DNA from 3 places in the Bacillus sp. PK3-067 genome. Region 3 is predicted to be linked to each of the others. Evidence: a T-box and tRNA genes for the amino acid it is inferred to sense, from the RefSeq annotation. Region 3 holds a T-box; the other regions hold tRNA genes.
What was found. The T-box of region 3 lies ahead of lysS (lysine--tRNA ligase). A T-box ahead of a tRNA ligase gene usually reads a tRNA of that ligase, here a tRNA-Lys.
Positions count from the first base shown of each region.

Region 1: it has a tRNA-Lys gene. The T-box ahead of lysS (lysine--tRNA ligase) is inferred to sense a tRNA for this amino acid. The anticodon was not compared.
Region 2: it has a tRNA-Lys gene. The T-box ahead of lysS (lysine--tRNA ligase) is inferred to sense a tRNA for this amino acid. The anticodon was not compared.

Region 1 is NZ_CP096490.1:4,827,860-4,839,943, forward strand. It holds gene glgB (1,4-alpha-glucan branching protein GlgB) at 1-1,388, opposite strand, end outside; gene M1D73_RS24915 (CalY family protein) at 1,858-2,463, shown strand; gene M1D73_RS24920 (S8 family serine peptidase) at 2,497-6,720, shown strand; gene M1D73_RS24925 (L-lactate dehydrogenase) at 6,943-7,887, opposite strand; tRNA gene M1D73_RS24930 (tRNA-Glu) at 8,636-8,707, opposite strand; tRNA gene M1D73_RS24935 (tRNA-Ser) at 8,713-8,803, opposite strand; tRNA gene M1D73_RS24940 (tRNA-Asn) at 8,811-8,885, opposite strand; tRNA gene M1D73_RS24945 (tRNA-Ile) at 8,893-8,969, opposite strand; tRNA gene M1D73_RS24950 (tRNA-Gly) at 8,980-9,050, opposite strand; tRNA gene M1D73_RS24955 (tRNA-Lys) at 9,064-9,139, opposite strand; tRNA gene M1D73_RS24960 (tRNA-Thr) at 9,150-9,225, opposite strand; tRNA gene M1D73_RS24965 (tRNA-Phe) at 9,240-9,315, opposite strand; tRNA gene M1D73_RS24970 (tRNA-Asp) at 9,328-9,403, opposite strand; tRNA gene M1D73_RS24975 (tRNA-Met) at 9,407-9,483, opposite strand; tRNA gene M1D73_RS24980 (tRNA-Ser) at 9,511-9,603, opposite strand; tRNA gene M1D73_RS24985 (tRNA-Ile) at 9,621-9,697, opposite strand; tRNA gene M1D73_RS24990 (tRNA-Met) at 9,702-9,778, opposite strand; tRNA gene M1D73_RS24995 (tRNA-Ala) at 9,799-9,871, opposite strand; tRNA gene M1D73_RS25000 (tRNA-Pro) at 9,888-9,961, opposite strand; tRNA gene M1D73_RS25005 (tRNA-Arg) at 9,972-10,045, opposite strand; tRNA gene M1D73_RS25010 (tRNA-Leu) at 10,049-10,137, opposite strand; tRNA gene M1D73_RS25015 (tRNA-Gly) at 10,154-10,228, opposite strand; tRNA gene M1D73_RS25020 (tRNA-Leu) at 10,258-10,338, opposite strand; tRNA gene M1D73_RS25025 (tRNA-His) at 10,361-10,436, opposite strand; tRNA gene M1D73_RS25030 (tRNA-Thr) at 10,446-10,521, opposite strand; tRNA gene M1D73_RS25035 (tRNA-Val) at 10,526-10,601, opposite strand; rRNA gene rrf (5S ribosomal RNA) at 10,606-10,721, opposite strand; rRNA gene M1D73_RS25045 (23S ribosomal RNA) at 10,823-12,084, opposite strand, start outside.
Region 2 is NZ_CP096490.1:740,004-746,597, reverse strand. It holds gene M1D73_RS03845 (SH3 domain-containing protein) at 1-508, shown strand, start outside; gene M1D73_RS03840 (hypothetical protein) at 514-846, shown strand; gene M1D73_RS03835 (DUF3965 domain-containing protein) at 1,087-2,238, opposite strand; gene M1D73_RS03830 (CBS domain-containing protein) at 2,560-2,979, opposite strand; tRNA gene M1D73_RS03825 (tRNA-Glu) at 3,108-3,179, opposite strand; tRNA gene M1D73_RS03820 (tRNA-Asn) at 3,181-3,255, opposite strand; tRNA gene M1D73_RS03815 (tRNA-Ile) at 3,264-3,340, opposite strand; tRNA gene M1D73_RS03810 (tRNA-Trp) at 3,351-3,421, opposite strand; tRNA gene M1D73_RS03805 (tRNA-Thr) at 3,428-3,500, opposite strand; tRNA gene M1D73_RS03800 (tRNA-Phe) at 3,510-3,585, opposite strand; tRNA gene M1D73_RS03795 (tRNA-Asp) at 3,594-3,669, opposite strand; tRNA gene M1D73_RS03790 (tRNA-Met) at 3,673-3,749, opposite strand; tRNA gene M1D73_RS03785 (tRNA-Ser) at 3,770-3,862, opposite strand; tRNA gene M1D73_RS03780 (tRNA-Ser) at 3,918-4,010, opposite strand; tRNA gene M1D73_RS03775 (tRNA-Ala) at 4,031-4,103, opposite strand; tRNA gene M1D73_RS03770 (tRNA-Pro) at 4,120-4,193, opposite strand; tRNA gene M1D73_RS03765 (tRNA-Arg) at 4,204-4,277, opposite strand; tRNA gene M1D73_RS03760 (tRNA-Leu) at 4,281-4,369, opposite strand; tRNA gene M1D73_RS03755 (tRNA-Gly) at 4,386-4,460, opposite strand; tRNA gene M1D73_RS03750 (tRNA-Leu) at 4,490-4,570, opposite strand; tRNA gene M1D73_RS03745 (tRNA-Lys) at 4,585-4,660, opposite strand; tRNA gene M1D73_RS03740 (tRNA-Gln) at 4,665-4,739, opposite strand; tRNA gene M1D73_RS03735 (tRNA-Tyr) at 4,751-4,834, opposite strand; tRNA gene M1D73_RS03730 (tRNA-Val) at 4,843-4,918, opposite strand; rRNA gene rrf (5S ribosomal RNA) at 4,924-5,039, opposite strand; rRNA gene M1D73_RS03720 (23S ribosomal RNA) at 5,142-6,594, opposite strand, start outside.
Region 3 is NZ_CP096490.1:2,466,225-2,478,308, reverse strand. It holds gene M1D73_RS12720 (cell wall hydrolase) at 1-12, shown strand, start outside; gene lysS (lysine--tRNA ligase) at 72-1,625, opposite strand; T-box leader at 1,707-1,963, opposite strand; gene M1D73_RS12710 (DUF2197 domain-containing protein) at 2,033-2,203, opposite strand; gene M1D73_RS12705 (SMP-30/gluconolactonase/LRE family protein) at 2,346-3,248, shown strand; gene M1D73_RS12700 (class I SAM-dependent methyltransferase) at 3,245-3,946, shown strand; gene M1D73_RS12695 (class I SAM-dependent methyltransferase) at 4,199-4,828, opposite strand; gene M1D73_RS12690 (DUF421 domain-containing protein) at 5,085-5,582, opposite strand; gene M1D73_RS12685 (NAD-dependent epimerase/dehydratase family protein) at 5,638-6,495, opposite strand; gene M1D73_RS12680 (zinc-dependent alcohol dehydrogenase) at 6,577-7,503, opposite strand; gene M1D73_RS12675 (hypothetical protein) at 7,664-7,864, opposite strand; gene M1D73_RS12670 (cysteine dioxygenase) at 8,075-8,518, shown strand; gene M1D73_RS12665 (4-hydroxyphenylacetate 3-hydroxylase family protein) at 8,537-9,970, shown strand; partial or broken gene M1D73_RS12660 (hypothetical protein) at 10,103-10,327, opposite strand; gene M1D73_RS12655 (aminotransferase-like domain-containing protein) at 10,441-11,811, opposite strand; gene M1D73_RS12650 (DUF4030 domain-containing protein) at 11,870-12,084, opposite strand, start outside.

The DNA.
Region 1 (12,084 bases), 2.4 Mb from region 3:
CCCATGAAAAGTAATTTCTTTCCTGGGTGAGTAAAGAAATATCCATATAATAAACGAAGCTGAGCAAACTTATCCCAGTAATCACCTGGCATTTTATTTAATAACGACTTTTTCCCATGAACGACTTCATCATGAGAAAGCGGTAATATGAAGTTTTCAGAGTACGCATATAGCAAAGAAAACGTCATTTTCTCATGAATGTGTTTCCTATATTCAGGCGCACACTCCATATATTTCAGCACGTCATTCATCCAGCCCATGTTCCATTTGTAATTGAATCCAAGCCCACCTTCATACGTTGGAGTTGTTACAAGTGGCCAAGCTGTTGAATCTTCTGCCGTCATAAGAAAATCTTCATCCTCTGCAAACACTGCTTCATTTAACTCTCTTAAAAATGAAACAGCATGCTCATTACTTTGCTCTTGTCCTTCTTTATTCCAGTACAACATGTTCGCAACTGCATCTACTCTGAAACCATCAATATGGAAATATCTCATCCAAAATAACGCATTTGAAATTAAGAAATTACGTACCTCTCTCTTTCCTAAATCAAAATTGACAGTTCCCCATACTGGATTTTCTTGTACATCTTTATCTTTATATTCATAGGTCGGTGTGCCATCAAACAAATATAAACCGTGAGCATCTTTACAAAAATGCCCCGGCACCCAATCTAAAATGACACCGATTCCATATTTATGACATTCGTCGACAAAATACATTAAATCATGCGGTGTACCAAATCTACTCGTCGCTGCATAATATCCCGTTCCTTGATATCCCCAAGAACGATCATATGGATGCTCAACAAGCGGCATAATTTCAATATGTGTAAATTGATGTTCCACCACATATGGAATGAGTTCTTCTACCATTTCCCTGTAAGAATACAGTGTTCCATCTTCTTTCTTTTTCCAAGAACCAAAATGCAATTCATAAACTGTCATCGCTTCTTTATAAATCGATTTTTTCTTTTTCTTACGAGTCCAGTTTTTATCATTCCATTCATATCCCTTTATATCAAAAACTACAGATGCCGTATTCGGTCTTACTTCTGCATATACAGCATACGGATCTGCCTTTAAAATGACGTCACCAGCCAACGTTTCAATCGCATATTTATATATTTCTCCTTCTTCAATATGCGGTATAAACAAGGACCAAATGCCTTCTTCTGTCACTTGTAGCATTTTATGTTGCTCATAATCCCACTCATTAAAATCTCCAACAACACTCATTGCTTTCGCATGAGGAGCCCACACTGTAAATCGTACCCCTTGAATCTCACCTTCCGTCACAACATGTGCGCCAAAGATGTTATAACTTTTATAGTACTTTTCTGTATGAAACTCATCTCGTTTCACTTCTTCACAATTTATTACACTCAATATGCTCACCTCACTTAGATGACAGAATTTTTTATACTTTAACTATTTCTGCGAAAAACTGCAATATCCTTGTTAATTTATAAAAAACATTCGTTTTTTTCTTAAAAATGTTAGTTTTCCTTCACATTTCCGTGTAAAATATCGAATTTTGACGAATATTCATTGAAAACGCTTTATTATTCTTCTATATTTTTACCAATTATTTTTTCTCAACCTTTATTTTATTATGTCTATCCTATTTTTCATGCTATTTTCCACTCAAAATCAAAACAAAATAATCTGTCATAAAAAAATGTTTCTCAATATTTTTTGTCACAATTTTATTGAAATGCGAAATTCATAAGCATATACTTGTTCTCAATAAAGAACATCGATCTTTCGTAACTACAATTCATAGCGGACTACTATGTTTACTTATTTATCCTTGTTGCGAACGGTTGCTATACAAATTTAACTAGGAGGCTTTCTTATGTCATTAAAACAAAAAGTAGGAATGGGAGTTATCACCGCTTCACTTGGCTTATCCCTTACATTCGGCGGTGTATTCGCCTATTTCAGTGATTCAGAAACATCAAGTAACTCATTTCAAGCTGGAACACTAGATCTTTCTATTAATCCAAGTGTAATCGTTAATGTGAAAGATTTAAAACCAGGTGATTTTATTGAAAGGAACTTCAAGCTTGAAAATAAAGGTACATTGGATATCGCAAAAGTAGCACTTGAAACATCATATGAAGTTACAGATGCAAAGCAAAATAATGACGGTGAAGATTTAGGTGATCACATTATCGTCAAGTTTCTAGTAAATGATGGACAGCCATCTAATCCAAACGATGATCATGAGATTGTGTGGGAAACAAAACTATCACAATTAAAAACTATGAAACCTGAAGATGTCGCTACGTCTCTAGAACGTCATAACTTAATAGATGGTATTAAATCTGGTGAAACAGATTACTTACACGTCCTCTTCTCATTTGAAGATAACGACCGAGATCAAAATAAATTTCAAGGTGATTCCCTGCAGCTAAACTGGACATTCCATACTGAGCAAACAGCTGGCGTGGAGAAATAATTTTTAAAAATATAAATTACCGGAGGCCTATAAATGAAAAAGAAAAATCGTTTTGTTACCGGAATTGTAACAGCTGGCGTTTTGTTTTCAACTGCTATTCCGTTCAATGTACTTGCTGAAAGTCCTATTAACCAAATTGAATCTTCAAATGCTCATTCTATATTATCTAAGCTTTCTAAAGAACAACGCCTGGCATTACAAACGGTAGATGCCAACCCTGGTTTTACAATTTCACCAGATATTAATACGAGTAGTTCTGAGCCTGTAAATATCATCGTAGAATTTCAAACTGCTCCAGTAAAGATTAATGAATTAAAACAAAAAGAAAAAGGATTACAGTCTGCTCCTGAAAATATAAAAGCACGTATTGATCAAGAACATGAAGAATTCGAAAAAGGACTAAAACGTCTTTATCAATTCAGCCCATCAGTAAAATCAGGAAACTTCCAGTCTGTACAAATTAAACGTTCTTATAAGCATGCGATAAATGGTGTTGCGATGACATTACCAGCAAATACAGTAGAAGAATTGTTACGAATTGGCGTTGTAAAACGTATTTGGAAAGATTACGAAGTGAAATTAAATTTACCAAAACAAGCTGAGCAAAAAGCGCCTCAAAAACTAACAGATAGCATCCCGCAAATTGGAGTAGATAAGTTACATAGTGAGGGCATTACCGGAAAAGGAATTAAAGTTGGTGTATTAGATACAGGTATTGATTACAATCATCCTGACTTAAAAGACGTATATAAAGGCTATCGCGCGAAACCTGGTGAGGACTCTAGCAAAGTAGACCCAAACTCAGTAAAGGGTTGGGACTTTATTAATAACGATGCAGATCCAATGGAAACTACTTATTCAGAATGGCAACAATCTGGTGCTCCTGAATTTGATAGCCGTGGTTCTTCCTTCTACACAGCCCACGGCACTCACGTAGCAGGTATCGTTTCTGCACAAAAGAAGAACCAATCTGATTCAGCGGTAAAAGGTGTTGCACCTGGCATTGAACTGTATAACTATCGTGTACTCGGCCCATACGGAAGTGGAGATAGTTCAGGTATTATCGCTGCAATTGATAAATCCATTTCTGACGGTATGAACGTTATTAACTTATCGTTAGGTGATGATAGCAACAATCCACTCGATCCAACATCTATCGCTGTTAATAATGCAATGCTTTCAGGCGTTGTTACAGTCGTTGCTGCTGGTAACTCTGGACCAAATCCATCAACACTCGGATCACCAGGTGCTTCACCATTTGCAATTACGGTTGGAGCAAGTGATAGCTCTATTTCCTTACCGAAACTATCAGGTCATGCTGGACAATTACAATTTCCTAACCTAATTCTATTCGGCAAAAACTTCACTGATAAAATAGAAGATTTCAAGGGACAAACTTTACCTATTGAATATGTAGGAATTGGTACGCCTGACGAGTTTAGTAAAAAAGATGTAAAAGGAAAAATCGCTCTCGTTGCACGCGGTACACTGTCATTTGATGAAAAAATTGCTAATGCAAAACAAGCAGGTGCAAAAGCCGTTATTATTTATAACAATGTGGATGGAGAAATTCCTTTCTACGTTGGCGAAAGTACAAAATACATTCCAGCATTCCGCCTAACGAAAGAAGAAGGTGAAAAACTAAAAGCTCAAATCGAACAAGGTAGCACCTCCTTAACTCTCGATGAAATTAATTACATTCAAACAGAAGGCGATCATCTTGCAGACTTTAGCTCACGCGGTCCTGTTACAGCAAATGATGATATTAAGCCTGATATTACAGCGCCTGGTGTCGCTATCCTTTCAACAGTTCCTGAATATATTAACGACCCGCAAGAGGGTGAAAACTACGCTGTTTCCTATGAGCGTATGCAAGGAACATCTATGGCTTCTCCTCATATCGCTGGCGTTGCTGCTCTAATTTTACAAGAACACCCAGACTACTCTCCGTTCGATGTAAAAGCGTCTCTTATGAACACAGCTAATGATTTAAAAGAAAAATATTCCGTATATGAAGTTGGAGCTGGGCGAGTAGATGCTTACAACGCCGTTCGTACAGAAACAAGCTTTAAAGTATTAGATACGACACAAACTGTTGTAAATGATGAAGTAATTGAAGTACCCGAAGAAACTGGATCTATTGCATTCGGTAAGTTTTATCAAAAAGACGGTGAAGCTCTTGAACAAAAACGAAATATAAAAGTAACTAATCATAATAAACAAGAGAAAAAAGAATTTAAAACAGAAATTTCTTATACACCAGCATCGTCTACTATTAACGATGCTGTCGCAAACGGTGTAAAAATCTCTGCTCCAGAAACAATTACTCTTGATGCTGGCAAAACAGGTGAAATTGAAGCAAAAATTAATGTTCCAGCCGGTGTGAAACAAGGCCGATATGAAGGGTACATTCATATTACGAACACAAAAAATAAAGAAGAAACATATCAAATCCCATTCTCTATTCGTGTATCAGAGCCTGGTATTGAAAATGCAATACTATCAAGAAAAGCAATTTCAACTGATACATCTAAATTCAATCCATACGGTGAATCGTATGTTCACGGAGCATTCCAATTAAACAGCGAACTTGAAACGTTAGATCTTATCGTAAAAGATTCCAAAACAAATAAAGCTCTTGGCTTCATTGGAACATTAAACACGAGTGGCCTAAAAACTGATGTGTATTACTACTTAGATTCATTCTTTAATGGAAAAGTGTATCCTTTTACAAATGATCCTGCAAAACCAATCGGTAATGAGAAAATCAACTTACCAGAAGGAGACTACACAATTGAGTTTGTCGGTTATGATAAGGCTGGGAAAGCACGTGTAAAAGGTGATTATGTTGTAATTGATAATACACCACCAGAAGTGAAATTAACTGGATTAAAACCTGGTATTTACGAGTTAAATGAAGAAAATTATACAGTAGAAGATGGCAAAAAAGCACTATGGATTAAAGGAAATGTATACGATTCAAACGTTGATTACTTAAAAGGAAAAGGATTAAACATTACGCAAGAAGCGAATGGCGTTATGTACTATGACTATTCTCCATACTTGCATAAGTTTTTACCGATTAATGCAAATGGCGACTTTAAAGTTGGCATTACACCTGACTCCTTCAGAACGGAAGGTCCAATGAACACAGGCGTATATATTTTCGATTATGCAACTGCAGGTCCTGACTATCCAAACGGTGTAAATAACTACTGGTTTATCCCGCAAGGTGCTCAATATGCAAAAACTAGTTACGATAAAAAAGAATTATATAAAAATGACGAGTTCACAGTAACACTAAACGCGAAACACGTAAAACAATTTGTTGCTGGGCAATTTAATGTAAACTTCCTAGAGAAGAACTTCAAATTTGCAAATGCGAAATTTAATCCTGCTTTTGAAAAGCTACTTTCCCAAAAAGGGGTAACCGCAAAAGTAAATGAACCGAAACTAGAGGCAGGCTCTGTTACAGTTGGCGGAGCTATCGATGACAAAAATTTTGCTGGATTAGATGGTGATTTCCCGTTCATTGATGTAACGTTCAAAGTAGAAAATGATGAGTTTTATGAAGCAAACGCTCAATTAGAATCACCAATTTTTGTTTACTGGAAACAAGGTGAATCAGAACCAAATAGAATGCGTGTACTTCAAGATCAAACATTCTCAGTTATGTCCTTAAACTCATTAGTAGAAGGAAATATTAAACCTGGTGCATTCTTAAATGAACGCGGATATTTAGATGAAAAGTTCGATTATACAAAGCTTGGCGTAAAAGTATATGCGACTGATTCTTACCGTCATAAGTTTGAAGGCTCACTAGATAAATACGGATACTTCAAACTAAATGGACTTCCAGTTAATAAACGCGACTATAACTTATATGTAGAGGTGCCAGGACATTTAACAAGCCGCCTAACAACGAAACTTGGTACTGAAAAAGACGGTAAGTTGCTTGGCCAATATTATTATGCAAGACCTGACGAAAACCTTGCCGGCGATGTAAATGGTGATAAGGTAATCGATATTAAAGATGCTGAAATTATTGCTAGCAACTATGGTAAAAAAGGACTAACTGTAAAAGACGGAGATCTTAATAAAGATGGTATTGTCGACGAAAAAGATATTCGCTTCGTTGAAAAGAACTTCTTGAAAAAAGGGCCAGATGCATCTAAATCACAAACACCTGTAGAAAAATCAAAAAGCGGTACACTGGCAGATATTTTAAAGAAATTAGGATTAACGCCTAAAAAATAATAAAGTGAAACTTTAATCAATTGAGGTTTTACTGCCCGGCAAATAGCGGAATAATAAAGAGCACTCTACGTAAAATAGAGTGCTCTTTTTCTATAAACGACCCTTATCCAGCAAAAGGGGTATATTGGGGATATACAAGGGAAACCGGAAAAGGAATTTATATTAAATTATATAAGTTCAGAGGTAAGAAGCAGTTTCCCACCCTGAACTATTTAGCAATTATTATAGTACTGGTGCCATTGTTTCTTTTAATACTTTTACAGAATGAGCGAACTTCGCTTTTTCATCTTCATTTAGCTCAAGTTCTACAATTTCACGTACACCTTCGCGGTTAATTACAGCTGGAACACCTACGTAAGCATCTTTCTCGCCGTATTGACCTTCAAGGTATGCAGATACAGTTAATACGCTGTTCTCGTTGTTTAAGATTGCTTTAGTTACACGAAGTAGTGACATACCGATTCCGTAGTAAGTTGCACCTTTACGCTCGATGATATGGTAAGCTGCATCACGTACGTTTTCGAAGATTTTGTCTAAGTCTTCTTGTTTGTACTGTTCGTTGTTAGCTAAGATTGTTTCTAATTTTTGTACACCGATAGTAGCGTGGCTCCATACTGGAAGTTCAGTGTCACCGTGTTCACCAACGATGTAAGCATGAACGTTACGTGGATCTACATCTAAGTAGTCACCTAACATGTAACGGAAACGAGCAGAGTCTAAAGTAGTACCAGAACCGATTACGCGCTCTTTCGGTAAACCAGATTCTTTCCAAGTTACGTAAGTTAAAATATCAACTGGGTTAGTTGCGATTAAGAAGATTCCATCGAATCCGCTATCCATAATGCCTCGAACGATTTGTTTAAAGATCTTTGTATTTTTCTCAACTAAGTCTAAACGAGTTTCACCTGGCTTTTGTGGTAACCCAGCAGTGATAACAACTAAATCTGCATCTTTACAATCTGCATAGCTACCGCTCCAAACTTTTGTTGGTGATGGAGAGAATGGTACCGCATGGCTTAAGTCCATTGCTTCCCCTTCTGCTTTTGCTTCATTAACATCTACTAATACGAATTCTTCAGCTACACCTTGGTTGATCATTGAGTAAGCGTAACTACAACCTACAGCTCCTGTTCCTACTAATACTACACGATTGATACCTTTTTTCATGGTAATTTCCCCTCTCTATTGTTCACATATATTTTTTTATGATTGTTTAAGTAATTAATTAAAATACTAATTTAATGTTGTTTAACTTCTTTACATTCATATTGTAGCACGTATTATTGTGAATTAATTCACAAATTATGACCTATTTGTGAACTTTTTCACATAGAGTGTAAAGTTATTGGAATAGGTGTGGAATCCATTTCAATGGAGGCGTTCTCTTTAGATTGTGAAAGGGATTTTCTTGTGGTTTTTGTCGGTAAGTGAAATTATACCAGCGATTTTTAGAATATATCGACCGTAACTCCAAATATATCAGCGATTATTAAAATTTATCGATCGTAACTCAAATTATATCAGCGATTTTTGCAATATATCGACTTACCGACAAAACTCGACAATACTGACAACATAAAAAAACTGTCTTCAGTAGATCACAGCTATTGAGAGAAAGCAACTTCTTCTATATATTATTTATTTTCCACAGTAGCTCCCAGATGCATTTTTCATCGGTTTCTCCAAGTGTAGGAGGCTACAGCCATACAGCTGGGGTAAAAGTTCAAGTTGAAGTTAATTCCTTCATATTCATACAGGTCCAAATAATTAACATGATTGTATTTACGGCTCTCTATGTACCCAACTGCAACAGCTAATACTTCATATTTCTTCTATTGCATAAAAAAGCAGACTATCCAAAGTCCATTTTTATACAACAAAAAAGAGATAGCAGATTATGCTATCTCTTTTAGTATGACCCGTACGGGATTCGAACCCGTGTTACCGCCGTGAAAGGGCGGTGTCTTAACCACTTGACCAACGGGCCAGTTCTGGCAGAGAAGAAGGGATTCGAACCCTCGCACCGCGTTCGCGATCTACTCCCTTAGCAGGGGAGCCCCTTGAGCCACTTGGGTACTTCTCTATAAATATGGCTCCGCAGGTAGGACTCGAACCTACGACCGATCGGTTAACAGCCGATAGCTCTACCACTGAGCTACTGCGGAACAATTATGGTGGGCCTAAATGGACTCGAACCATCGACCTCACGCTTATCAGGCGTGCGCTCTAACCAGCTGAGCTATAGGCCCATAATTGAAAAGCGGGTGAAGAGAATCGAACTCTCGACCAGAGCTTGGAAGGCTCTTGTTTTACCACTAAACTACACCCGCATTAAATTGTAAATGGTGAGCCATGAAGGACTCGAACCTTCGACCCTCTGATTAAAAGTCAGATGCTCTACCAACTGAGCTAATGGCTCATTTTGAAAGTGGTGCCGACTAGAGGACTTGAACCCCCAACCTACTGATTACAAGTCAGTTGCTCTACCAATTGAGCTAAGTCGGCTTGCGACTTCAAAATGGTGGCTCGGGACGGAATCGAACCGCCGACACGAGGATTTTCAGTCCTCTGCTCTACCGACTGAGCTACCGAGCCTTTATGTAAAAATGGCGGTCCCGACCGGGGTCGAACCGGCGATCTCCTGCGTGACAGGCAGGCATGTTAACCACTACACCACGGGACCATTTGGTTGCGGGGACAGGATTTGAACCTGCGACCTTCGGGTTATGAGCCCGACGAGCTACCGTGCTGCTCCACCCCGCGATGATAAAATATTTACTTTAGAAAAAATGGAGGAGGTAGAGGGATTCGAACCCCCGCGCGACTCTCGCCGCCTGTCGGTTTTCAAGACCGATCCCTTCAGCCGAACTTGGGTATACCTCCGAGATATATACGTCTAATGGTGGACCTTGTAGGACTCGAACCTACGACCGGACGGTTATGAGCCGTCTGCTCTAACCAGCTGAGCTAAAGGTCCTTTATGGTAGCGGCGGAGGGGATCGAACCCCCGACCTCACGGGTATGAACCGTACGCTCTAGCCAGCTGAGCTACACCGCCATAAATGATATTAATTTAAGTGGAGCCTAGCGGGATCGAACCGCTGACCTCCTGCGTGCAAGGCAGGCGCTCTCCCAGCTGAGCTAAGGCCCCATGTTTTTTAGGAATATCGGGAAGACAGGATTTGAACCTGCGACCCCCTGGTCCCAAACCAGGTGCTCTACCAAGCTGAGCCACTTCCCGTTAATAAAAGCGCGCCCGAGAGGAGTCGAACCCCTAACCTCTTGATCCGTAGTCAAACGCTCTATCCAATTGAGCTACGGGCGCATATGGTGCCGAGGGCGGGGGTCGAACCCGCACGGTGGTCACCCACCGCAGGATTTTAAGTCCTGTGCGTCTGCCTGTTCCGCCACCCCGGCATGTCATATTGAAAATTGGAGCGGAAGACGGGATTCGAACCCGCGACCCCAACCTTGGCAAGGTTGTATTCTACCACTGAACTACTTCCGCAAGACATGTATGAGTTATTTAATTAAAAGTGCGGGTGAAGGGAGTCGAACCCCCACGCCAAAGGCGCCAGATCCTAAGTCTGGTGCGTCTGCCAATTCCGCCACACCCGCATATTAATTTATTTAAGAAAAATGGGGCGACTGATGGGAATCGAACCCACGAATGCCGGAGCCACAATCCGGTGCGTTAACCACTTCGCCACAACCGCCATGATTTCTGGTGCCGACTAGAGGACTTGAACCCCCAACCTACTGATTACAAGTCAGTTGCTCTACCAATTGAGCTAAGTCGGCTAAATGGTGGAGGATGACGGGATCGAACCGCCGACCCCCTGCTTGTAAGGCAGGTGCTCTCCCAGCTGAGCTAATCCTCCATTTGTCTGGCAACGTCCTACTCTCACAGGGACAAGGTCCCAACTACCATCGGCGCTAGAGAGCTTAACTTCCGTGTTCGGTATGGGAACGGGTGTGACCTCTCTGCCATCATTACCAGACTGTATTCATTTAAGACAAGAATTATTGTAACTCATTTACTTTCGAAAGTCAACAAGTTTTTTATATTCTTTCAAAACTAGATAACATTGCTTCATATTATATGGTTAAGTCCTCGATCTATTAGTATTCGTCAGCTCCACATGTCACCATGCTTCCACCTCGAACCTATCAACCTGATCATCTTTCAGGGATCTTACTAGCTTACGCTATGGGAAATCTCATCTTGAGGGGGGCTTCATGCTTAGATGCTTTCAGCACTTATCCCTTCCGCACATAGCTACCCAGCTATGCCCTTGGCAGAACAACTGGTACACCAGCGGTGCGTCCATCCCGGTCCTCTCGTACTAAGGACAGCTCCTCTCAAATTTCCTACGCCCACGACGGATAGGGACCGAACTGTCTCACGACGTTCTGAACCCAGCTCGCGTACCGCTTTAATGGGCGAACAGCCCAACCCTTGGGACCGACTACAGCCCCAGGATGCGATGAGCCGACATCGAGGTGCCAAACCTCCCCGTCGATGTGGACTCTTGGGGGAGATAAGCCTGTTATCCCCGGGGTAGCTTTTATCCGTTGAGCGATGGCCCTTCCATGCGGAACCACCGGATCACTAAGCCCGACTTTCGTCCCTGCTCGACTTGTAGGTCTCGCAGTCAAGCTCCCTTATGCCTTTGCACTCTACGAATGATTTCCAACCATTCTGAGGGAACCTTTGGGCGCCTCCGTTACACTTTAGGAGGCGACCGCCCCAGTCAAACTGCCCACCTGACACTGTCTCCCGGGTCGATAAGACCCGTAGGTTAGAATTTCAATACAGTCAGGGCGGTATCCCACCAGCGCCTCCACCGAAGCTAGCGCTCCGGTTTCAATGGCTCCCGCCTATCCTGTACAAACTGTACCAAAATTCAATATCAGGCTACAGTAAAGCTCCACGGGGTCTTTCCGTCCTGTCGCGGGTAACCTGCATCTTCACAGGTACTATAATTTCACCGAGTCTCTGGTTGAGACAGTGCCCAAATCGTTACACCTTTCGTGCGGGTCGGAACTTACCCGACAAGGAATTTCGCTACCTTAGGACCGTTATAGTTACGGCCGCCGTTTACTGGGGCTTCAGTTCAGAGCTTCGCTTACGCTAACCCCTCTCCTTAACCTTCCAGCACCGGGCAGGTGTCACCCCCTATACTTCGCCTTACGGCTTCGCAGAGAGCTGTGTTTTTGCTAAACAGTCGCTTGGGCCTATTCACTGCGGCTTTCCGTTAAGAAAGCACCCCTTCTCCCGAAGTTACGGGGTCATTTTGCCGAGTTCCTTAACCAGAGTTCTCTCGCACACCTTAGGATTCTCTCCTCGCCTACCTGTGTCGG
Region 2 (6,594 bases), 1.7 Mb from region 3:
TGTAGGTACTTGGTATAAAATTCGTTTTGGCACAGGATACGGATATGTAGCAAAACACTATGTAGTACAAAATCAACCACAAGCTAAAACAGATCAGCCTTCATCAATTCCAGCTGCTTTCAAATTCCCCGCTCAAGGAAGAATTAGCTCAACCTTTGATATACGCTGGGAACAAATGCATTATGGTATAGATATTGCCGCTCCAGGAAACGTCTCTATCCAAGCTGCTGCTGCAGGTAAAGTTGTGAAATCTTATTATTCAGCTAGCTATGGCAATGTTGTTTTCATTGCGCATCAAATCAATGGGAAATTATATACAACTGTTTATGCTCATATGAAGGATCGCACTGTACAAGCTGGTGATCAAGTACAGACTGGACAATTAATAGGTCATATGGGAAACACAGGTCATTCATACGGGCAACATCTTCATTTTGAATTACATAATGGAGAATGGAATTTTGAAAAAACAAATGCAGTAAATCCACTGCCATATTTAGTTAGGTAAATTGTATGCCACGCAATATACCTCTTATAATTGAATACGTAGCCTTTTTAGGTTTAATCTGTTGTTTAATCATTTACAATACAAACATTGTATTTTTATCTATTATTATTGCTTTTGTTGCATTAGAAATTATGATGGAATCATTTCAAGTGCAACTAAAACAAAAAATTGCCCATATTTATAATGCTATTTTTCTTTTGAGTGCTCTCATAACAAATATAATTAGTAATGGCTTTTATTTATCTACTGTATTTCCAGTATTCTTTATGGCTGTTTTATTATTTGTAGCTAGATATATTAATGTCCCTTATAACCAAAAACAAAAACAAGAAGCTTAGAAAGAGGAGACACTGTGTACCAATCTTTCAAAGATACTCCAATAAAATACATATTGAATTTGTATAAGAAAGCCAATACTTTTTTTGGTATACAAGGAAGTTATACTGCACAACTTCTCCTATATGGAATGTTGTTTCTTGTCTTAATCACTTTCTCCTTGTTTTACTAACAAAAAAGGATCTCACATAAACTGGAGATCCTTTTTAATTTATATTAATTTTTCATATCGAAAATATTGTTTATCCACAAGCATATTTTTCATAAATAAAGCTCAGATTATATTTTTTCTCTAAGCTCATTCGTTGTTCGTCATCGCACCAATAGAAAAGAATATCATGAATCGTTGCGTAACGCTTATTTTTAAGAAATAGCCTAAAAAATGATGGTAAACAATCATGTAATTGTATAAATATATAATTGCGTAGTGTTTCTTCTTTATATTCAATGCCCTTACAAATATACAGTAATTCTTCACAATAATATGCATGCTGTGGAACTTGTATCATTTCGAAAAATGGCACATAAGATAGTAGCTTTCCAATAAAATGACCATATCGATCCATTACTCCTATCGTCATATGCTCCATCATTTCTTTCATCACATATAAATAATCATCTACATGCGTTGTCTTTAATGGGTCTAAGCGATCGGAAATTTGAGATAATACAGCTCTTTGACATGCTAAAACTGCCTGACTAGGCCCATAATATGATAGGAAATCTGTACACTTACGATATTTCCGTAATAAATCATGTGTATACAAATCATATACAAAAGTATTACAATACATTGCTAAACTCATCATATCACTATTTAATTGCTCTTTTGATAATGATTTCGCTCTCTTGCACATATAAAAGAATGTAAATTCCAATACTTCTTTATGAGATAATAAATGTTTACAATCGGTTATACACTTCTCATTAAATTTAACTCTATCCCAAATTTCAATATCCCTATCTGTCAATTCACCTATACGATATTTAATAATTAAATAATTTAAAGCAACTGATTGCGTCAAAAGATCCCATGTTTCATATTCCAATGAAGTATGAACAAACTCAGCTAATCCTTGCGCTATCATAAAATCATTTGCCTCTTCATACCAACCAATCTCTTGGCATAAGCGAAGAATACGCACTAAAGTTGGAATTTCATCTTTATGAAACTGCGGTAATTTCTTTGCTTTATTCATGCCATATACGATAAATGCCGCTAAATTTTCTTCTTTATAAAATTCTTTCTCTTTCCATACTAATATAGTTCGTTCTTTCCCCTCACCTTTTGGGTGACAAGGTACAAGCAAAGAAAATAATTCAGCGAAATTATTTGGTTCTATATATGTATCTGTAACCAAATTCCAATTTGGATCGCCCTGTACAGCCTTCATATAATTCCCCTTCCCTTTTCATCTATGTAGGAAATATTAATTTATTATCGCACCACTAAAAATTAATATTGTTATATTCAAAATCTCTCATAATACTTATATCTATCAGTATATCATCTTTTCTCTTATTAAAAATTAAGAATAACAAATTTTAAAAAAATGTCGAAATTATTAACCACATACTTATTATATAATGTCTCAGATACATCACGCTAACATATTAGTTTAATCCATATATACTAGAATAATGTATCTGAAATTTATATATAATTTAGCTCTTTATGAGTGACCATTAAACTCTCGGTTAATGAAAGTTTCAATTTACTCTGTACGCTCTGAGATTTCGCTCAAGGCAAATCCAGCTTGATCATCTGCTGATTCCCTTATAGCTAAATCTCCTAGTGCTAACATGCCAATAAGTTGACCACTATCAACTACTGGTAATCGTCTAATTTGATGCTGTGCCATTAGCTCTGTAGCTTTTTCAATAGAATCATTTGGAGAAACTGAGATAATATTTGTTGTCATTACATTTGTAATCTTATTAGATCCAGGATGTTTTTCAGCAATCCCTCGAACGACTAAATCACGATCAGTAACAAGCCCAACAACTTGCTCATTTTCAACAACAGGAATTAATCCAATCGATTCTTCCTTCATTTTTACAGCTGCCTCATATACATTGTCTAGCGGTGTACAATGTACAATATGGGTACTCATTAAGTCTCTCACTCGTGTCATTATGATTTCCTCCTTTTTATACATACCATAGCTTTTCCAAAATTCCTTTATTTATTTCTGGAAAGTAACGTAATAAAAAGGATTAACAAAATAAAAAAGAGCCAGCATAATGCTGACTCTTTTTTGTATGACCCGTACGGGATTCGAACCCGTGTTACCGCCGTGAAAGGGCGGTGTCTTAACCACTTGACCAACGGGCCATGGCTCCGCAGGTAGGACTCGAACCTACGACCGATCGGTTAACAGCCGATAGCTCTACCACTGAGCTACTGCGGAATAATATATGGTGGGCCTAAATGGACTCGAACCATCGACCTCACGCTTATCAGGCGTGCGCTCTAACCAGCTGAGCTATAGGCCCATATACTTTACAGGGGCAGTAGGAATCGAACCCACACTGGAGGTTTTGGAGACCTCAGTTCTACCTTTAAACTATGCCCCTAAATGATGCCGGCTAGAGGACTTGAACCCCCAACCTACTGATTACAAGTCAGTTGCTCTACCAATTGAGCTAAGCCGGCATAAAAAAATGGTGGCTCGGGACGGAATCGAACCGCCGACACGAGGATTTTCAGTCCTCTGCTCTACCGACTGAGCTACCGAGCCAACATAAATGGCGGTCCCGACCGGGGTCGAACCGGCGATCTCCTGCGTGACAGGCAGGCATGTTAACCACTACACCACGGGACCATTTGGTTGCGGGGACAGGATTTGAACCTGCGACCTTCGGGTTATGAGCCCGACGAGCTACCGTGCTGCTCCACCCCGCGACAATATAAAGTTTTAAAAATGGAGGAGGTAGAGGGATTCGAACCCCCGCGCGACTCTCGCCGCCTGTCGGTTTTCAAGACCGATCCCTTCAGCCGAACTTGGGTATACCTCCATGAAGGAAAAAATAAATATTTTATTATTATATGTCTAAACCATTAAAGAAAAAATGGAGGAGGTAGAGGGATTCGAACCCCCGCGCGATTCTCACCGCCTGTCGGTTTTCAAGACCGATCCCTTCAGCCGAACTTGGGTATACCTCCGAGACATATATTAAATAAAGTGGAGCCTAGCGGGATCGAACCGCTGACCTCCTGCGTGCAAGGCAGGCGCTCTCCCAGCTGAGCTAAGGCCCCATGTTTTTTGGGAATATCGGGAAGACAGGATTTGAACCTGCGACCCCCTGGTCCCAAACCAGGTGCTCTACCAAGCTGAGCCACTTCCCGTTAATAAAAGCGCGCCCGAGAGGAGTCGAACCCCTAACCTCTTGATCCGTAGTCAAACGCTCTATCCAATTGAGCTACGGGCGCATATGGTGCCGAGGGCGGGGGTCGAACCCGCACGGTGGTCACCCACCGCAGGATTTTAAGTCCTGTGCGTCTGCCTGTTCCGCCACCCCGGCATGTCATATTGAAAATTGGAGCGGAAGACGGGATTCGAACCCGCGACCCCAACCTTGGCAAGGTTGTATTCTACCACTGAACTACTTCCGCAAGACATGTATGAGTTATTTTATTAAAAGTGCGGGTGAAGGGAGTCGAACCCCCACGCCAAAGGCGCTAGATCCTAAGTCTAGTGCGTCTGCCAATTCCGCCACACCCGCATATTTCATTAAAATGGTGAGCCATGAAGGACTCGAACCTTCGACCCTCTGATTAAAAGTCAGATGCTCTACCAACTGAGCTAATGGCTCTTAATGGCTGGGCTAGCTGGATTCGAACCAGCGCATGACGGAGTCAAAGTCCGTTGCCTTACCGCTTGGCTATAGCCCATTAATTAAGAATGGTGGAGGGGGGCAGATTCGAACTGCCGAACCCGAAGGAGCGGATTTACAGTCCGCCGCGTTTAGCCACTTCGCTACCCCTCCGACATATATGGTGGAGGATGACGGGATCGAACCGCCGACCCCCTGCTTGTAAGGCAGGTGCTCTCCCAGCTGAGCTAATCCTCCATTTTGCCTGGCAATGTCCTACTCTCACAGGGACAAGGTCCCAACTACCATCGGCGCTAGAGAGCTTAACTTCCGTGTTCGGTATGGGAACGGGTGTGACCTCTCTGCCATCATTACCAGACTGTATTCATTTAAGACAAGAATCATTTTAACTTATTTGACCTCGAAAGTCAACAAGTTTTTTATATTCTTTCAAAACTAGATAACATTTGCTACATATTATATGGTTAAGTCCTCGATCTATTAGTATTCGTCAGCTCCACATGTCACCATGCTTCCACCTCGAACCTATCAACCTGATCATCTTTCAGGGATCTTACTAGCTTACGCTATGGGAAATCTCATCTTGAGGGGGGCTTCATGCTTAGATGCTTTCAGCACTTATCCCTTCCGCACATAGCTACCCAGCTATGCCCTTGGCAGAACAACTGGTACACCAGCGGTGCGTCCATCCCGGTCCTCTCGTACTAAGGACAGCTCCTCTCAAATTTCCTACGCCCACGACGGATAGGGACCGAACTGTCTCACGACGTTCTGAACCCAGCTCGCGTACCGCTTTAATGGGCGAACAGCCCAACCCTTGGGACCGACTACAGCCCCAGGATGCGATGAGCCGACATCGAGGTGCCAAACCTCCCCGTCGATGTGGACTCTTGGGGGAGATAAGCCTGTTATCCCCGGGGTAGCTTTTATCCGTTGAGCGATGGCCCTTCCATGCGGAACCACCGGATCACTAAGCCCGACTTTCGTCCCTGCTCGACTTGTAGGTCTCGCAGTCAAGCTCCCTTATGCCTTTGCACTCTACGAATGATTTCCAACCATTCTGAGGGAACCTTTGGGCGCCTCCGTTACACTTTAGGAGGCGACCGCCCCAGTCAAACTGCCCACCTGACACTGTCTCCCGGGTCGATAAGACCCGTAGGTTAGAATTTCAATACAGTCAGGGCGGTATCCCACCAGCGCCTCCACCGAAGCTAGCGCTCCGGTTTCAATGGCTCCCGCCTATCCTGTACAAACTGTACCAAAATTCAATATCAGGCTACAGTAAAGCTCCACGGGGTCTTTCCGTCCTGTCGCGGGTAACCTGCATCTTCACAGGTACTATAATTTCACCGAGTCTCTGGTTGAGACAGTGCCCAAATCGTTACACCTTTCGTGCGGGTCGGAACTTACCCGACAAGGAATTTCGCTACCTTAGGACCGTTATAGTTACGGCCGCCGTTTACTGGGGCTTCAGTTCAGAGCTTCGCTTACGCTAACCCCTCTCCTTAACCTTCCAGCACCGGGCAGGTGTCACCCCCTATACTTCGCCTTACGGCTTCGCAGAGAGCTGTGTTTTTGCTAAACAGTCGCTTGGGCCTATTCACTGCGGCTTTCCGTTAAGAAAGCACCCCTTCTCCCGAAGTTACGGGGTCATTTTGCCGAGTTCCTTAACCAGAGTTCTCTCGCACACCTTAGGATTCTCTCCTCGCCTACCTGTGTCGGTTTGCGGTACAGGCACCTTTTATCTCGCTAGAAGCTTTTCTTGGCAGCGGGGAATCAAAGACTTCGCTCCATAAGGAGCTTCCCCATCACAGCTCAGCATACGCGATAAGCGGATTTGCCTACTTATCAGCCTAACTGCTTGGACGTGCACAACCAATCGCACGCTTCTTCTATCCTTCTGCGTCCCTCCA
Region 3 (12,084 bases):
TATTCACGATAGTAAAATTTGCAACGCAAGTACTTAGAAATTTTGGTACTTGCGTTGCTTTTAACTGTGTTTTAGAAATCTAATAGTGTGATGAAATTTTCTATGCCTACTACATGTATTAATAATGGTATACGAGGACCATTTGATTGATTCATAATGAGCTTATATATAATAGTGAATAATTGTTTTTGATTTTCTTTCATTATTTTTTTATTTTCATGATGACAAATCGCATATAATTGCTCCATTAAGTTAGAGTAATCTTTATTAGAACGAAGTATTTTACAAACTTCTACTAGCCATTCTTTCTGCCTTTCATCTAATGTGTAGTAAAACTCTGCATTTTTCTCCTCATTTACCGCGATTAATTTTTCAGATTGAAAGTTTCTTATCCAATACTCTGCGCGATTACTTATCGCTCTCATTTCATCTAATGCATAGCTCCTATCTATTTTCTTTAATATCCCCTGTAAAATAGTTGAATCAAAATTTAATAATGGTAACGTTCCTGCTACTTGATTAAATTTCGGATATTCTTTAATCTCACTATCAACTCTAGAGATTTTAATTGCATCAAATAAATCTTCATTTTTGAGCGTTTTATTTTCATAACTATCTTTCAATCGCTCATACTCTGTATAATTACGAATCACATCTTCATCCAACCCAATATGAAAAGCAGCGCCTGGTTTGTATTTTGCAAACATAAAGAGAATTACTTCTGGTATATACACTTTCAATAAATTGCTTGGTGTAATACTATTCCCTGAAGAACTAGACATTTTTTCATGATTCCCTTTAATACCAATAAAATCGTAAGCAACGTAATGAGGCGCTTCTCGATTGAATATTTTCCTTGCAATTTCTTTTGATACATTATAACTACCCGTTTCTGATGAATGATCTCTACCGCCCGGTTCAAAAATAACATCCTCTATCATCCATCTCATCGGCCAATCGATTTTCCAGTTTAGTTTCATTTTATTTGTATTTAATACGGATAACTCTTTTTCATTTCCGCATTCACATTCATACCGGACTGTTTTTAATACTTCATCAAAATGTGTAATAGTTGTTGTATCTTTTCCGCATCTCTCACAATATAATGTAGCTGGATAAAAGCTCTCTCGCTCTTCTTCACTACACTCTCTAGTTTTAAAACCCATTAAAATATCATATATTTCTTTTCGTTTATACAAGGCCTCTAATATATTTTCGTTATACCTTCCGCTTCTATATTCATCATGTTGATAAATAAATTCTACTTCAATTCCAAATGCTTGAAGCGATTTTTCAAACTCTTTTTCAAAATGCTCCGCATACGAGTTATGACATCCATACGGATCTGGAATATCACAGTATGGCATACCAATATACTTTGCAAAAGATGGATCAATATTTTTTGGAACTTTTCTAAACCTATCATAATCATCCCACGAAAATATAAAACGAGTCTTTTTCCCTAAATCTTGAAGTGCTCTTACTACGAAATAAGTCGTTACGATTTCACGAAAGTTCCCAATATGAACAGAACCTGACGGACTAATTCCAGATGCACAAACAAACATTTCTTTATTTGGATGTTTCCTAATTAATTCATGTGCTACTTCATACGCCCAATGCATATATTACTCACCTCAATTATTTTTTGTTTCTCATTTCCAGTTTTATGCAACAAAAAAACTCCCACCCTCAAGATTATTCATCTTGAGGACGAGAGTTGTTAGCTTCGCGGTACCACCTCAGTTTGTTAATATGTCACCATATTAACCTCTTCAGGTACGGCAAAATATGCTTATACCCTATCTCTATAACGGGAGAACCCGTCGCACCATCCCTAAATAAATTAGTTCCTTGCGCAGCTCCAAGTCTTTTTTCATTAAGATGTATACCGCTCTTTCTCAGCTACCAGAGCTCTCTGTACGTATTCTTTCTTAACTACTCTTCTCTTCTATGCCTTAAATATTAGTTTTTTAATATGATAATTTATAACACTTTTATTGTCAAACTTTTCCGAATCGAAATCGTAAAATTATCTAAAAAAATTCTTTATCGCTTCTAATTGAATTTTGTGGCTACACTCATCACAACAATATGCCCCTTTTGGTTTCTCTTTAAATCGCTTATATTTTTCACTGCCTTCGTAAACACGAAATATATTCTTACAAGAAAAGCAAACAATCTCATAAAACATCATATGCATTTTCCTCTCCTTGTTTATACACTTTTTTAATCACTTGAGAAGGTCATTTTTCTACAGTATAAATTTTAATATCCTTTGACTAAAAGGTTTACCTCTATTCTTATCGAATTATATTAATATCTTATAACGCGAGGTGAACATCTTGTTCAGTAATATAGAATTAGTTTTAGATGCTAAAGCAAGTTTAGCTGAAGGACCATGTTGGAATGGAAAAAAGCAACTTTTATATTGGGTTGATATTATGGAGAGAAAATTATGCATATACAATCCTACCGCTAATACGAACCGAGTAATTGCTCTCAATCAACAAATTGGCTGTGTTGTTCCATATTTAGAGGATGTACTACTCTTAGCTATGGAAAAAGGCTTTTATTCTATTAATGTAAATACCGAAAAACTGACACATATTTTTGACCCTGAACCACATTTAATAGAAAATCGTTTCAATGATGGAAAATGTGATCCAGCTGGTCGTTTCTGGGCAGGTTCTACAGATACATACGGTATGAATGCTGCAGGTTCCTTGTATTGTTTACATCATAATTTAAGTGTAGAGAAAAAAGTTTCACATGTAAATACATCAAATGGAATTGCTTGGTCACCTGATCATACATACTTTTACTTTATAGATACACCTACTAAAAAAGTGGTTCGCTATCAATATAATATACGTACTGGAGACATTCATAATCCAAGTGATGTAATCAATTTCTCTGAAAATGATGGTCTACCTGATGGTATGACAATTGACGAAGAAGGTTGTTTATGGATTGCACATTGGGGAGGTTCAAAAATAACTAGATGGAATCCCTCTACTGGAGAACAAATATTAAGCATTCCAATTCCCGCGTTATATGTAACATCATGTACATTTGGTGGGCCTAATTTAACAGATTTATATGTTACAACAGCCAGAACAAGAATGAGTGATAACGAATTAAAAGAGTATCCACATGCTGGTGGTATTTTTCGAATTCAAACAAATGTTAAAGGCTGTCCCACCTATTCATTTTGCAATAAAAATATTGGAGCTGAAACAATGTGAACCGTATCGATTACATAAGACAAGAAGAAAAGAAATATCACGACCTTTGCTATGAACAATATAAACTGTTTGAAGCTGGCTCTTGGCTTTTCAAACCAGTTAAAACGGTTATGGACTTGATGAACCACTTTGACGGACAAAACAACTTGCAAGTACTTGACCTTGGCTCTGGCGTTGGGAGAAATAGCATTCCCATTGCAAAAAAAATAAAAAATACTAGCGGCACCGTTACATGTGTTGATTTACTTAATTCCGCTTTAACAAAGCTACAAATTTATAGCAAAGAACATGATGTATTCGAGGCTATAAAAACAGAAGAAGCAGCAATTGAAAACTATCATATTGACTCTAACGCTTATGATTATATCGTTGCACTATCAAGTTTAGAACATGTCAGATCAGAAGAAGATTTTAAAAATGTACTCCACTCTATGAAAAGAGGTACAAAAAACGGCGGTATTAATTGTTTAATTATTAACTCTAACATACAAGAAATTGATTCAATAACGAATGAAGAATTAGAAGCTTTAATTGAAATTAATCTTTCAACCGAAGAAATGATAAGTACTTTAAAAAGCATTTATAAAGAATGGAAAGAACTAAAAGTTGAAATAAAAGAATTAGCTTATGATATTGTTCGAAATGAAAGACACATTCAATTAAAAACAAATGCTATATCGTTTGTAGTTCAGAAATAATCGTATAATAAAGATATGATTATTTCTCTCAGATTTATTTTTATTGCACGAAATTTGCAACTATAAATATTTATGAAACAAAAAATAAAAGAGCACTTGTTTCCGCAAGTGCTCTTTTGGGGATTTTGAGATACCCTATTAACGAAAGTTAAGGTTACTTAAAGTTAAAAGGTATTTATATTATATGCTTGTCCTTTTTATTTGTGCATAATCAATATATAAACATCTTTAATCATTCTTAATAACTTTTAGTTATCGTTCTTTCTTACATTTTATCATTAAGAAATTGATTGAAGGTTTATTTGCCATGTTCTTATTTGGTTCATCAATTTCCGAAACTTTTACTAATCTATATTGATTAAAATCTTTTTTTATAGATTCAGAATCATAAAAGAACATTTTTACACCTTCCATTATCTCATAATAATCTTTATCCAACTGTTTTCCTTTTCCGTACATGGGAGCTTTTTTAGAAACAGTTGTAAAAACCATATATCCGCCTGGTTTTAACTGATTATAACAATCTTCAATAAATTTCTCTCTTTCCTGTTCATTCAACAAATGAAGAAGTGCATGACTAAATATCCCATCATACAGTTTATTATTAAAAGGCATTTCGTTTACTGAACCGTGATACATACTAACATCTTCTAGTCCGTTTTCTCTTGCTAAATCGATCGCTGTTTTCGAAATTTCAATACCTGTTACATTTATACTATTTTCGATAAATACCTTTGCGTTTCTTCCATAACCAATACCCGGAACTAATATATCCTTAACGTTCTTTTCAAGAAAAAAATCTTTTGTCAAAATTGCAGATTCTGTAGGTTCAAATCCCCACATCGTTTGTTTTTCGATAAAACTTGATTCCCAAAATTCCATTATGTATCTATCTCCTTATTTTCAATCCATTTTTAGTATCACATGAAAAACTTATAAATCTTAACGCTACTTCTACCTATGCCAAATTAATTTTTTACCACATTCACTATAAGTCCATTGAATATAGCACAATTATAAGCCTATATCTATTATAATGATTGGTTTAAAATCCATCCTATTTTATTAATCCTTACGTTTGTAGAAAAATAAAAAAGCCAATACTTCCGTTATAGTATTGGCTTTTTCTCACGAGAAATTATCTTTTTATATTGTACCGATCTAATACTTTTTCTAACATTTCTAAAGTTATTGGTTGTGCTTCTTTTATTAATTGATAACCAATACGACCATTCGGTTCCGCTGTAACTTTTTGTAAAATCTTCAAATCATGAATTCCTTTTTCTCTTAATTGCATATATAGTTGTTGCTCCGACATTTTTGCCTGCATCAAATTCTCTTTTACAACCTCTCCGTTTTCAACAATTATAATACTACTTCCATTTAAAAATTGTTCCACCTTCCTTGATTTCAATTCAAAGAAATGAATGATAAGTAATATGCTTGCAAATATGATAGCCGCGAATATAGATGGGACTACTTTTCTACTTAATACAGGTTCTACAATAATACGGCCAATTGATACAACTATAATGATTTCAGCTCTTGTCATTTGGCTGACAGATGTACTACCTGTCATTTTCAAAACAATTATTCCAGTAAAAGTTAATATAATACTTTCCCAAATTATATTCATAATAACCCAATCCTTTAATGGTGTATTTTACTATCATTCCCATTAAAGGTGTGTTTTACTTACCTATTAAGTTGTTAAATCCTTCAGACCATGATGGAAATAAAGGTATCCAACCATACTCTTTACGTGCTTTATTATTGGAAGCTCCTCTTTCCCAACTATTTTTCCCATCTTGAACTTTAGGCTTAGGTGCCCCTATCGCTGCTGCATATATTGGTAACCATTCTTTACTAGTTGCTGGATAATTATCTACAATATTTACGATTCCTGAAGGCCAATTAAGGGATAGCATAGTAGCTCTTGCAGCATCTTCGACATGTATAAACGAGATTATCCCGTCTGATGCAATAATTTCATTATTACGAACTTGATTTGCTATTAATCCGTTTTCCGCATACCATGTTCCTGGTCCGTATAATGTGCCATAACGAAGTATTACCGATTCAGGTAATTCAGTAACAGCTTCTTCTAATTTCAATATGCCATTAACAGTGACTTGTCGAGGCATGGAAGCAGTAATATGTAGTGAATCTTTTTCAGTCGCAAATGTATCCCCTGGTTCATACGCCCATGAAATACTTTGAGCGATTATTTTCTGTACCCCTACATTTTTAGCTGCATCGACAAGGTTACGAGTGCCTTTTGTTCTAATTTTTGCATTATCCTCAAAATCCCATGAAGATAATGACGTTAATTGATGAATAACTACATCGGGATTTGTTTCTTCTAATACAGAAAATACAGCCTTTCTATTAAATACATCAGCTATTACTGGTATGGCACCAACCTTTTTCATTGCTTCTACTTGCGAAGTATTACGGATCATCGCAAAAACTGTATGCCCATTTTTTATTAACATTGGCAATAAAGAACGTCCTATTACACCCGTTGCACCTGCTACAAATATTTTCATATGTGTTCCTCCTCATTTAATAATCATAAATGTGACGAAACATTTGTAAGGTATGTGACAAATATTTTCTCATTTTTTTCGTTATTCATATGAAACATATACTTTTAATGGTTTAATTATCCCTAAACTCAATTCATCAAAGCATTGTATGAGTGAAGTATAATGAATTTCATGTTGAAAGATCTCTTCTATAAATGGTGTTTTTCCTATTTCTTCAAAAAACCAATCTGCATGCTTTTGATAATCGTATCCATCACTTGATCCAATGATTTGCAATTCTTTCTGATAAAAGTTAGCAGTTAATGTTAGTTCTTCTATATTGCCATCAGACAGTATACATATTTTACCATTAGTTTTAAGAGCTTTTTGCAAAGTATGGAACCCACTATTTGTAGCAGAACATTCGAAACCATAATCATATGTTTCTATTATTTTCTCTTCTGAATCATATATGTTTTTCGTACCAAACTTCTTTGCAAAATCTCTTCTATTTTTATTAGGCTCAACAACATCCACGTGCTCAATGCCTACATAGTATTTTAAGAAATAACAAGCGAGTAAACCAATAACTCCCATTCCAATTATAAGTACTTTTTCATCCTGTCGCGGGTTTAGTTTCAATACTCCTTTAGCGGCATCACATGAAAGAATAGATAATAAAGCAATTTTAGGTTGTATAGAACTAGGCACTCGAATTACTTTATGCGCCTTAACTATCCCTATCGTTTCATGTCCATAAAAAGAAACTACTTTATCACCTACGTTTACATGTGTTACTTGATTACCAACTTCAATCACTTCACCATAACTTTCATATCCAGTTTTTCTTGGATAAAAAGGATGCGGATCTGTAACATCGGATCCATTATACTGTGGTAACTCGGCCCCAATGCTTATCGATTCTGCGATTGTTTTAACGATAATTTCATCGTCCTGTATGTCCTTAATTTCATTTGTTTCCCACTCAAGTTGTTTAGGCCCTTTTACAATTAACTTATATTGTTCCATTTATATCCTCTCTTTTTATAAAGATGTTATAAGTAATATTGTTATCCATCTAAATTTCGACTAAATTTATTTACCTAATAGATGATAAATTACCCTTGCCCACGTTTATACCTTTAATGCTCCTGTACCTTTCTGTTCAGCGTCTAATACTTCAAGATTACTATTCTGATAACATTTTAAGAAAAGTCGTTGCCGCCCAAATGAAATACGCAAGTTGCGTCACGATATACATCGTAATTTCAAAACCTGTAAGCTTTCTTTCCCTTTTTATTTTCTTTAAATATCTATAAAAACAAAATGAACATAAGATCAGTAAAACAATAGACATTTGATATAGATTATCCACTAAAAGAACTGCCATTTATTTCATCACCTTTCCAATAGAAAGCGGGCTATAGTTCAAGCATACCATAAAAAAGGAATTAATTACCATGTAGTCCAGAGCAAATATTACCCAATTAAAACCAGTCACCTTTTTGAATTTATTCAATACAATGTTATGTAATCGACTACACACGATATAATAGGAGATTACTTTCTTTCACTGCAAATGCTTAGGAGGAAGTTGTACATGCAATTGATTCATAACATAAGAAAGGCATTTAATAACCTATGTAACTACGATACGTTCAATTTAATACACACTATTCAATCATTAAATATTTCACTTCATAAAATAGCTCCTTTTATTACTTCACCAGTTAATCTTGAATACGGAAGGAACGTTATCTATCAGTCTGAATTCGTAGAGATTTTAGTATTAAATTTCCCCAGCAAAGCAAAGACCTTTGTGCACGATCATGGAATATCTGTAGGATGTATACTAATAGTCAATGGTACGTTACAAAATATAACGTACGAAAATAATAGCGAGCGGATTGAAGAGTTTACAGAGGGAAATATTTTCACAGTAAAAAAAGATACTGTGCATAAAATGTATAATGCTACAGATTCAGCAGTAATAACTTTCCACGTATATTCCCCACCATTAAAAGATGTCCAAATATATGAATAGTCTTTAGAAGGAGGAAATATGCAAAATTTGAAAGATTACTATATAAAGAGCTTACAAGATGGTCGTAACGTTTGGCTCTATGGACAAAAAGTAGATGTAACTACAGACAAACATTTTGCAGGAACATTAAGTACCATTTCTAATTTATTTACATTGTTTGATGATCCAATACGAAGAGATTCTGTTGGATATGTTAGTCCAAAAACGAAAGAATTTGTCCATACAGCCTTTTTAGTTCCGAATTCCTATAACGAATTATTAATGAGGAGAACCGCTTTTGAAACGTGGAGTTATGCTACAGACGGTGTAATGAGTAGACTATCTGATTACGCAAGATCGAGACTTACTGGCTGGTACGTATCAAAATATTTTTATAAAAAATTCGATGCACAGTTTCCAGATAAAATTACATCTTATTATGAAGAAGCAAGAGATAATCACTTATTCTTAAGCGTAGTTCAACGTGATCCACAAATAAATCGATCTACAGAATCAATGTTGAATACAAACGACTTAGGATTACTAAGAGTTACGAAAAAAACTTCTGATGGAATTTATTTAAGTGGTGCTAAAATGATTGGTACTGCTTCTCCTTATTCAAATGATTTATTAATCTATCCATTAGCAAAACTGACTGATACTCAAAAAGATTTAGCTCACTTTCTCATCGTGGCAGCCAATTCCCCTGGATTACATATGGTTTGTAGAGAACCATTTGCGAATACACATTCAATTACAGTTGATTCCCCTCTTAGCTCACAGTACGATGAAATGGATGCACTATTAATCTTTGATAATGTATTTGTACCATGGGAACGAGTCTTACTATATAACAACCCTGAAGCGTTATGGGCAATAAAGTCAGATGTAGCTTCTAGTAGTTTAGCTTATCACCAAGCAATTGTACGATTAGTAGTAAAGCTAGAATTTATAACTGCAATTGCTTGTGAAATTGCTGAAGCGATCGGTGCTACTACTTATTTGCATGTTCAAGAGAAGCTTGGGGAATTAATTATGCAAATCGAAACAATTCGCGCACTTTTAATTGCTGCAGAAGTTGAAGGTACTACAAATGAAACGAAAACTTATTTGCCGAATTTTAAATATATCGAAACTGCAAGGAATCTTGGTTCCAAATATTATCCCCGTGCAATAGAAATTTTACAATTAATTGGAGCAGGTGGGTTCATTCAACTTCCTTCGAGCTCGAATGACTTCCAAAGTCCGATAGCTAATTTATTGAAAAAGCACTTTAAAGGAACGAATATAGATGCCGAACAACGCACAAAATTATTTAAGTTAGCCTGGGATATCATTGGAAGTCCATTAGGATCTAGACACGAATTGTATGAAAGATTTTATGCCGGAGATCCAATACGAAATACAGCTACGCAATATGTAAATTATGATAAAAATCATTTTAAAAAGATGCTAAGTAAATATTTACATTAATGAAAAAGAGCACTCTTTTCTAAGAGCGCTCTTAAAAAACATATAGTTATTCAGTTACATATATAGTTGCTCCGTCCACAACTGCTACTTTTCTCTGTAATGGTTTCATTTTATTCACCTTTAGTTTTCTTCTTACACATGATTCTTATCATATTTTCTCGTATAGACTTCCCCATTCTGAGTAACTAATTTTAATGCAATTTCACCACAAACTCCATGTGGTATTTCAAATTCACCTTGTGCATTTGAAATACTACGCATATTACTTTCAATTGAATCTTCATAAATTTTCACATTAGTTATAGGTTCGTTATTTTAATCTACGATAATACCTCTTGAATACTTTGCAACTGCTATGCATTAATCCTCTTTTTTATAATATGTAATCACAACAATTGCACCTGCCACTATAGCGCTACATACAAACAAGAGAATGATTTTGCGCCTCACAACGAACCTCCTAATTCAAATTATTCTTTTCTAAACTGAAAATTAAACTGTCTTAATTGCTTGATTTCCTCAATTACTTTACGAATACCTTCTTCAATCTTATCTTCTTTTACATTCGAAACATTTAACTTTAACAGTTTTTCTTTAGGAAAATTCCTCATATAATTCTTATCAATAGTATCGACACTTATTTGCCTGTCACCTAATTTTTGTATAAATGTTTCTGTAACTGTGTTTTTCTGCATTTCTAAACAAGTGTGTATTCCAAATGTGTTTTGTCTATTATATGTAAATAATGATGGATCTTCATTTTGCACTTTTTCTAATGTTTCTGCTAGTTTTATTGATCTATTATAGTAGGAAGAATTAATTTTACTTTTATGACGTTCAAACATACCGCTCTTTATATAAATTTCTAAAGCCGCTTGAGAAATCATCGGACTATCAATATCTAGTATCTTTTTGTATGTATAGAACGCATTTGCAATGGATGGTGGAATGACCGCAACTCCAACCCGTAAACCTGGAAAAATAATCTTCGAATAACTTTTCAAATATATGACATGACTACAATTATCCAAGCTATATAATGGATCTGCTTTTGAATCAGTTTCTAAATCTGCTAAATAATCATCTTCCACTATAAATACATTGTATTTCTTAGCCAATAGTGTGATTTTTTCTTTCTCATCTTTAGAATAAGACGTTCCAAGCGGATGATGATATCTCGGTATCGTATAGAAGAATTTTATTTTTCCGGTTTGAAATATTTGCTCCAATTCATTCAAATCGATACCTTCATTCGTACGTTTAATACCGATTACAGGAACTTTATTTATTTCTAGATAATCAATATATAGATGATATGTTGGTTGTTCAATTAATACAGTTTCATTTCCATTCGGAAATGGTATAGAAGTTAATATAGCAAGTGCCTGCTGAACACCGGATGTTATAAAAATATTTTCTTCTTTTGTAAAGACTTGATAATTTGCTAGTTGTTTTTGAATAACTGGTATTAAAGATGGTAAGCCTTTCGGCGTTCCATATACAAACAAATCATTTTTATACGTATCAATAGCCTTATTAATACAATGTTGAAAATCTAAATACGGAAAAACATCTGGATCTGGTGCTGAGGAGGCAAAATCAATTATCTCGTTATTTTCTATAGTACTCTCTGATTTTTTAACAACGTAGTATCCACTTTGAGGGACAGAATATATAATGTGACGCTTTTCTAATTCATGAAGAGCACGTATAACTGTTGCCTTATTACATTCATATTGCGTAACGAGTGACCGTATAGACGGTAATTTCTTTCCTTCTCTTATTTCTCCATTTTGAATCATATTTTCTATGTCGTTTAAAATATGTAAATACTTATACATATTACACCTCCTCCAGTAATTATATAGATTTTTTATTCATATAGCATTCATTCCTCAATTAGTTAATTTTCCGATCATCTATATCGTAAATCCCAATAGCATATGAATCATTTTCAATCCATTTCTTTACTTCTTCTGTTTTAAGTACCCCTTCAACTTCTTTTTCTATTTTCTGTCCAAGTCCTCTCGCCCCTACTTCATCATCGCTAATCTTAGTTTTTATATCAATGGTAACAGGTTGATTCTTTTTATAATTTATTTGCTGAATACCAA